Regions from separate parts of the Nonomuraea fuscirosea genome, predicted to be linked through region 1. Evidence: riboswitches for the same ligand, from Rfam matches in the RefSeq annotation. Region 1 holds a riboswitch; the other holds the start of a gene.
The links. A riboswitch is a leader RNA that binds a small molecule or an ion and turns the genes downstream of it on or off. The one in region 1 is predicted to bind cyclic di-AMP.
Positions count from the first base shown of each region.

Region 2: it holds a riboswitch for cyclic di-AMP, as region 1 does, so the genes downstream of both, OIE67_RS02130 (hypothetical protein) here and OIE67_RS45990 (C40 family peptidase) in region 1, are expected to answer to the same signal.

Region 1 covers NZ_CP109074.1:10,017,891-10,022,083, reverse strand. The annotation lists gene OIE67_RS46000 (hypothetical protein) at 237-401, shown strand; gene OIE67_RS45995 (LuxR C-terminal-related transcriptional regulator) at 834-1,046, shown strand; gene OIE67_RS45990 (C40 family peptidase) at 1,096-2,139, opposite strand; cyclic di-AMP (ydaO/yuaA leader) riboswitch at 2,145-2,294, opposite strand; gene OIE67_RS45985 (amino-acid N-acetyltransferase) at 2,575-3,144, shown strand; gene OIE67_RS45980 (RDD family protein) at 3,230-4,193, shown strand, end outside.
Region 2 covers NZ_CP109074.1:458,380-462,572, reverse strand. The annotation lists gene OIE67_RS02140 (hypothetical protein) at 1-121, shown strand, start outside; gene OIE67_RS02135 (alpha/beta fold hydrolase) at 167-1,012, opposite strand; gene OIE67_RS02130 (hypothetical protein) at 1,064-1,618, opposite strand; cyclic di-AMP (ydaO/yuaA leader) riboswitch at 1,802-1,935, opposite strand; gene OIE67_RS02125 (DUF5302 domain-containing protein) at 2,100-2,300, opposite strand; gene OIE67_RS02120 (MDR family MFS transporter) at 2,349-3,797, opposite strand; gene OIE67_RS02115 (PadR family transcriptional regulator) at 3,854-4,193, shown strand, end outside.

The DNA.
Region 1 (4,193 bases):
GCGCGCTCGGGGGCTCGTCTCCCGGGCGCTCGCGGCGGAGTGCGGCGAGCTCGCGGAAGTGGTCGCGAAACTCCCTTTGGGCCTGCCCGGTTTCCGATCCGAGCTCCGCTGTAAGCATCGGGTCAAGGCTGCGCGCCAGGATCTCACTCCAGCCGCGGCAGCGTCCGTGGTCCTCCTGGGGCGCCTCGGGCCCCTCGCTGATCACCATGACCGGAAGTGGCCGGGCCGGAGCGGACATGAGGCCGCTCCCGCCGGGCGGCGCGACGATCGGGCCGGCGGTGGCGGTCTCGACGCGCGGGCGCGGGCGCTGGAACATGCGGGGAGTGAACGCCCTGCTCGCCGGGGCGGGCAGCCCGGTGTGGTCGGACGGGTCCGTCCACAGGACGGACACGGCCTGCTGACCTGCGGCTGCGTTCTCCACGGGCGCGGCGCCGCGGCCGGAGCCGGGATCGCGGACCAGGGTCGCGCGTGGTGGCTGCGAGTGATCCCGCCACGCGTGCGGAACGACGTGGCCCGCGCGCGCGTCTCGTGGAGACGGGGATAAGGATCACGCAGAAATTCGCGGTCGAATGGAGCAAAACCCAGCGCGTCCGCCGCGTTCGTCATTGCCGGATCCCGGCCTGCCGGAAGGCTCGATGACGTCGTTCATCGTACGACGATCATTGGCGACATATCGCGAGTGCGTCATATATATCGGATCATGTCAATAGCGCTCGTCAAGAGCGCGGATTGTCATGCTTGACGACCTTTCCAGGATGCGTTTACCGTCTGCGAGGAGCGACTTCGGCCCGCTTGAGAGGCCCAAGTTCAGCTGTTGGGGGGGAGGGCTCCCGATGGATTTGCTCACGGAAGGCGTTGAGTTGAGCCATGCCGACCTTGCGTTGCTGGCGGAGCTGGCCAAGGGAGTCACGGTCGACCGGGTGGGCAGACGTCTTGACATCAGTGGCCGTACGGTACGCCGAAGATTACGGGGTATCTGCGACCGCATCGGCGTGGCCACGGCGATCGAGGCGGTCGCCTGGGCGGCCCGCCGCCAGTTGATCTAGCGACGGGCGAGGGGCGCCCGCGGCGGCGGGTACGGGCGTGGGTACGGGCTCAGTCGGCGATGCGTACGGCGCCGGCGAACGGCCGGTTGGCGAGCGAGGCGATGCGCACCACGTCGCCGGTCCGCGGCGCGTGCACCATCATGCCGCCGCCCAGGTAGATGCCGACGTGGTGCAGGTCGCCGTAGAAGAAGACCAGGTCGCCGACGCGCATCTCCGAACGGGTGACGTGCCGGCCCGCCGTCCACTGGCTGCCGGTGTAGTGCGGCAGTGAGATGCCCACCTTCTGGTAGGCGGCCATGACGAGGCCGGAGCAGTCGTAGGAGCTCGGCCCCTCGGCGCCCCAGACGTACGGCTTGAGCTGCTGCGTGAGCGCCCAGCGGGCGGCCTGGGCCGCCTTGCCGGCGCCGACGATCGGCAGGTCCACGCGCGTGGCGCGGGTGCCGGGCCGTCCGGCCTCGCCCAGCGCCCGGCTGAACAGGTTGCTCTCGACCTTGGTGACCAGCTTGGTGATCTTGTCGCGCTTGCCGCCCAGCTCGTCGACGAGCTGCTCGACCTCGTCGATGCGGGACTTGGCGCCGGCCCTGGCCCGCTCGGCGGCCGCCCTGGCCTTGGTGACGGCGTTGACCGCCTCGCCCTGCTGCTGCTCCAGCACGTACGTGGTGGCGGCGCGGTCGAGGAAGGTGTCGGGGTCCTTGGAGGTGGTGAAGGCCAGCACCCGGCCCAGGCCGCCCGTGATGTAGGCGTTCTCGGCGAGCATGGCGGCCTTGGCCCGCTTGGCGGCGAGATCGGCCTCACTGGTGGCCAGGGTCTTCTTCGCGGCCTCAGCGGCCTTCTTGGCGGTCTTGAGCTTCTCCCGCTGGCCGTTGTACTGCTCGCTCAGCGTCTCGATCTCGGTGTGCATCTTCTCGACCCGCTTGGCCAGCTCCTTGAGCGAGGGTTTGGGATCGGCGGACGCGGAACCGACGGGGATCGCGATGAGGAACGCGGCGATCGTGACACTCACCACACCGAAGCGGTGCGGCCGCCGAGACCGTTCCGGAGGGCGGGCGTGCTTGCCCGCCGTCTTCCCCCCACCGTGGTGCGTGCGCTTCACCAACCAGCTCCTCTCATGGACGCCTACCGGGTTAGCTGACGGGTTCGGGCCGGAGCAGCCCTACCGAACGATTCGGATTCACCCCAGTGGTGACGATGGGGGTCGTCACCGGCGGGTCCCCGGCTTCCCTCGCGGGAATTGGGCGTGTCTCTCACGTTGCGACACGTGGGGGACATCGTCGCAGGACACTAATGCACTCCGGGTTCGTGCTCAACCAGAACTGCCGAGTCTGTAGAGGTTTCACAACCGAAGGGTCACAAGGTGATCTCGTGCCCCCTCGTACAGAAGCGACTTTATGTCCCCTTTGCCCTTGCTTCCGCCGCGCCCGCGGGGCCGGCGCCAGGGGCGCGCCCATATGACCGGCCCATGTAACAGGATGGGCCGGGACATGGCAGTTAGGGCCGAGCCGTAATGACATCTGTACTCTGGAGAGCCATGGAGCAGGTGGCCGAACTGACGATGCCCGAGACCGCGGTGGTGGTCCGGCGTGCCCGCACGCCGGACGTGCGCGCGGTCAGGAGGCTGGTGGACACCTACGCGGGCGCGGGCTCGCGGCTCCTGGAGAAGGCCACGGTGACCCTGTACGAAGACGTGCAGGAGTTCTGGGTCGCCGAGCGGGGCGGGCAGGTGGTCGGCTGTGGCGCGCTCCACGTGCTGTGGGAGGACCTCGCCGAGGTCCGCACCGTGGCCGTGGATCCCGAGTGCCGGGGCATGGGCGTCGGCCACCGGATCGTCTCGGCGCTGATACAGCAGGCGACGGATCTGGGTCTGCGGCGTGTATTCTGTCTAACTTTTGAGGTCGATTTCTTCGCGAGACTCGGGTTTCGCCCGATTCAGGGCACCCCCGTCTCACCCGAGGTGTACGCCGAACTTCTCGCCTCCTACGACGAGGGCGTGGCGGAGTTCCTCGACCTGGAACACGTCAAACCGAACACCCTGGGCAACACCCGCATGCTGCTCCATCTGACATCGGGTGACGCGGACCTTGACCAGATGGAAAGGTGATTGTTGATACCTATGTCGATACGTTGGGCAGCACAGGCATGTGTCCTGACACGTGCCACATGCGCACTCGAAGCGAGGTGACACGGTGAGCACCGGACAGCCGCCGTATCCACAGGACGACTCCGGAGAAAACTCTGCCCCCGGCACCCCTTACGGGCAGCAGAACTCGGGCCGCCATCCCGGCGAGCCCGATCCCGACGTCACTGTGGTCGGCTACCGGGCGGACGACGCCTACGGGCAGCAGCCCCAGTACGGTCAGCAGCAGGGCTACGGACAGCAGCAGCAGTCCCAGCCCGGCTACGGCCAGCAGGGCTACGGCCAGCAACAGCAATACGGCCAGCAGCAGCCCCAGCACGGTCAGCAGCAGGGTTATGGACAGCAGCAGCAGTCGCAGCCCGGCTACGGCCAGCAGGACCAGTACGGTCAGCAGCAGGGCTACGGGCAGCAGCAGGGCTATGGACAGCAGCAGCAGTCCCAGCCCGACTACGGCCAGCAGGCGCAGTACGGGCAGCAGGGCTACGGCCAGCAGCCCCAGTCGGGTCAGCAGCCGCAGTACGGTCAGCAGCAGCAGTCGCAGCCCGGCTACGGCCAGCAGGACCAGTACGGTCAGCAGCAGGGCTATGGACAGCAGCAGCAGTCCCAGCCCGACTACGGCCAGCAGGCGCAGTACGGGCAGCAGGGCTACGGCCAGCAGCCCCAGTCGGGTCAGCAGCCGCAGTACGGCCAGCAGCCCCAGTCCGGCCAGGACCAGTACGGCCAGCAGCAGGGCTACGGCCAGCAGCAGGGTTACGGGCAGCAGCAGCAGTCCCAGCCCGACTACGGCCAGCAGGCCCAGTACGGGCAGCAGGGTTACGACCAGCAGCAGGCTTACGGTCAGCAGGGCTACGGTCAGCAGCAGCAGTCGCAGCCCGGCTACGGCCAGGGCTACGACCAGCAGCAGGCCTACGGCCAGCAGGGCTACGGTCAGCCGCAGCAGTACGGGCAGCCCGGCTACGGGCAGCCCTACGGCCAGCCGGTCGGCGTCCAGCCGCCCGGCGCTCCGGCTCCGC
Region 2 (4,193 bases), 2.4 Mb from region 1:
CCCGATCACGGGGCGCGGCGGCAAGGGGCTGTTCCTCTACCTCGCGCTCGACCGCTCGCGCGCCAACCTGGCGCTGGCGCGGCACCAGTTGCGCGGCATCGAGGAGAAGCTGGAGATCTGAGCGCGCCGTGGCCCGCGCCCGGGGCGCGGGCCACCGCCCGCCGGCTCAGGCGGAGGTGAGCTTGGTGATCTCCGCGGCGAAGGCGGGCCAGAGCTCGCGCGGCAGGTCGTGCCCCATGCCGGGGTAGGTCACCAGCCGCGCTCCCGGGACGGCCGCCGCCGTCGCCCGGCCGCCGGCCACGGGCACGAGCGGGTCGGCCTCGCCGTGCAGCACCAGCGTCGGCACGCGGACCCCCTTCAGCCCCTCCGTACGATCGCCCGAGGCCATGATGGCGGCGAACTGCCTGGCCGTGCCCGCCGGGTCGAAGCTGCGGTCGAAGGCGCGCCCGGCCAGCTCGACGATCCGCTCGCGGTCCAGCTCGTAGCCCGGCGAGCCGATCACCGCCCACCGCTCCACCGCCTGCTCCAGCGCCGTCTCGCGGTCGGCGGGCGGCCGGCCCATGAGCGCCGAGGAGGCCGCCTCCGTGGGCGGGGCGACGGACGGATTGGGGGTCGACATGATCGAGGTCAGGGTCAGCACCCGCCCGGGATGGCGGATGGTCAGCGCCTGGGCGATCATCCCGCCCATCGAGGCCCCCACCACGTGGGCGGACGGCCAGCCGAGCACGTCCATGAGGGCCGCGGCGTCGTCGGCCAGGTCGTCCAGCAGGTAGGGGGCGGGGGCTCCCGCCGCGGGCACGCCCGCGTCGTGGAAGTGGGTGGACAGCCCCACGTCGCGGTTGTCGTACCTGACGACGTGGTGCCCCTGCTCCGCGAGGAGCTCACAGAGCCCTTCGTCCCATTGGATCATTTGGGCGCCCAGGCCCATGATGAGGAGCAGGGGCCGGCCCTGCGGTGAGCCGAAGCTCTCGTAGGCGATGTCGATGCCGTTCGCGGCTGCGCGGTTGGTCACGGAGACCAGAATGACATTCTGGTCCTGACTCCGCAAAGGTGGGCGTCCGGGTCAGTTCTGCGGCGGGGTGGCCGGGTTGCGGTCACGCTCGCCCCACGCGCCGGTCGAGAAGGGGACCGGGTAATTCTTCTTGCCCATGCCGTCGCCCCACTTGGTGATGACGTAGTCGATCTCGATGTGTCCCTGGCCGCCGACGCCGTCCACGCCCAGCGTGCTGGAGTTGAACCGGCCGCCGGTCAGCTCGGCGAAGGTCTTGGCGTCGAGGTCGAGCATGATGCCGCGGTTGGAGGGCTCGCCGGGGCCGCGGTCGCCCACGAAGAAGGGCATCTTCTTGCCCTTGTACATCACGTACCCCTCGGTCAGGAGGGGCCAGCTGGGGCTGGCGGCCAGCCCTTTCTGCATGGGCTTTCCACTGGCGGGCAGGCCGGTGTCGCCGGCGCGGCCGGAGGCGTCGTCCCAGAAGTACGAGGCCGTGGTGGAGCCCTTGAGCAGGACCTTCTCGTCCGTGCCGGTCTCGGCGTGAGCGGCCGGGCCGGCGATGGTCAGCGTACCGATGGCGATTGCGGTGAGGAGGGTGAGGGAACGCAGGCCAGAACGGGCAGACATGAAAAGGTAAACCCTTCGCGAGGGGACAGGGAGTTGCGCCCATGGGGGAATGGCACGTAGCGGGGAAAATCACCTGACGTCGCTACGCGGGGCGCAAATTGACGAGCCTTGGGAGAAGGGGGCCGCTCTAGTAGGCGGCCGGCATGCGGTCCGGGGGTACGACGCGCTGCTGCATGGGGTGATTCGTCCTCTCCATCACACCTACCGGGTTAGCTGACGGGTTCGGGCGTGGAGATGCCCTACCGGCGTGGTGGCCGGATTCACCCCATGAGGTGGGTCCCCGGTTCCCTGGGTTCGGGATTCGGCGCCAGTCGGCTGTCCCTGTGGGTAAGGACTAGGTCACCGGCTGGTAATGGCCGTTACTCTAACTATGCAAACGGACATACGCAAACGTTCCATCACAAACCGGTCGAAAGATCTACCTTCGTCAGGGAATGAAGAAGGGGGCACGGGCATGCCGTACCCCCTCGGATTTTTCGCCTCAGCCGCCGCTCTTGCGCCTGAACGATCTCTTACTCGCAGCCGGACCGTGCGCCCCGTGGATCTTCGAAGGGTCGACGCCCCTGCCACCCGCGCCCGCGCCCGCAGCCTGGTTGCGCTTGCGCTCCAGTGCCTCACGGAACTTGCGCTTCATCTCGTCCTCGGGAGTTTCGCTGACTTCCGGCTCCGGTGTATCCGCCATGAGGACCTCCAAGGTGTTGGGGACAGTCACAGCTTCGCATGACACCGCTTACGACGCGAAACCGGCCTCGACCTTGCCTTGTGGCACAGAAGGCGGCCGCAGCCGCCGGTTGGGCAGCGCCACCAGCGCCACCAGCGCGATCACGGCCCCCGCGATCCCGAGCGCGGGGACGACCAGCGCGGCCGCCGAGGCGTGGGCCGCGGCCGCCCCGTGGAGGGGAGCGCTCGCGGCGACCTCCGAGGTGTAGAGGGTGCCGCCGACGGCCAGCGCCACGGAGCCGCCGATCTGGCGGAAGAAGGTGAGGTTGGCCGAGGCCGTGCCCAGCTGACCCGGGTCGACCGACTGCTGCGCGGCCACGGTCAGGCCCGACAACATCGGGCCCATCCCGAGCCCCAGCGGCAGCATCCACAGGGCCAGCGCCAGGCCGCCGCTGTCCACACTCAGGTTCAGGCAGAGCAGCGCCCCGGCCGCCAGCAGGAACGGCGCGGCGACCAGCCACGGCTTGTACCGGCCCGTCCTGGACATGAGCGCGCCCATGAGCACGCTGCCCAGCACCATCGCCAGCGTCAGCGGGTAGATCCGCAGGCCCGACTCGGTGGCGCTGAACCGCAGCGCCTCCTGGAAGTAGCGGGGCAGGAAGACGACGCCGGCGTACATGCAGAAGGCCGTGAAGAAGGAGGTCACCATGACCAGCGTGTACGTCCGGTTCGCGAACAGGCCCATGGGCATGATCGGATCGGCCGCCCGCCGTTCCACCAGCACGAACACCACCAGCGACGCCAGCGCGAACCCGATCGGCCCGGCCACGGCGGTGTCGGTCCACGTGTGGCCGTCCATGCCCTTCTCCGTCAGCCCGAGCAGGAGCGCGCTGATGGCCACGGTGAAGACCGCGATGCCCGCGTAGTCGGGACGCCCGCCGCCGGTCCCCCGCCGGTTCGGCAGCCGCAGCACGACGACGGCGATCAGCGCGAGCCCCAGCGGCACGTTCACGTAGAAGGCCCAGCGCCAGCTCGCCTGGTCGGTGAACAGCCCGCCGAGGAACGGCCCCGCCAGGAACGTCAGCCCCATCACGCCGCCGAGCGCCCCCTGCACGCGGCCGCCGTTGCCGCTGCTCGGCGGGAACATCTCCATCACCAGCGCGATCGACAGCGGCAGCAGCGCGCCGGCCCCCAGCCCCTGCAACACGCGGAACGCGATGAGCTGCCCCATGTCCTGCGCCGCCCCGCACAGCGCCGAGCCCGCCACGAAGACCACCATGCCGATCAGCAGCAGCGGCTTCCTGCCGTGCTGGTCGGAGAGCCTGCCGTAGAGCGGCACCGTGACCGTGGACGTCAGCAGGTAGGCGGTCACGACCCAGGTGTAGAGCGTGCTGCCGCCGAGCTCCGTGGTGATGCGCGGCAGCGCCGTGCCCACGATCGTCTGGTCCAGCATCGCCAGGAACATCCCGCCGAGCGCGGCGAGGAGGACGAGCCCGTCCGGCTTCGTGTCAGTATTCACATGTGAAGAGTGATATGTAAGAGCTTACATGTCAAGCCGTCGCTATGCTGGCGGTCATGTCCCTACGGATCGCGCTGCTCGGGCTGCTGTCGGCCGTCGGCCCGGCGAGCGGTTACGACCTCACCAAGAAGTTCGAGCTCTCGCTCAACCACGTCTGGCAGGCCGGGCACACCCAGATCTATCCGGAGCTGGTCAAGATGGCCGCCGACGGGCTCGTGCGGGCCGAGGCGGAGGGCGCGCGAGGGCGCAAGACGTACACGGTCACCGAGGAGGGGCGGCGTCAGCTGCGCGGATGGATGGTCGAGCACGTGCCGGCGTCCACGATCCGCAGCGAGATCGCGTTGCAGGCGTTCCTGCTGCCGCTGCTGGAGCGGGACGAGGCGATCGAGGTAATCG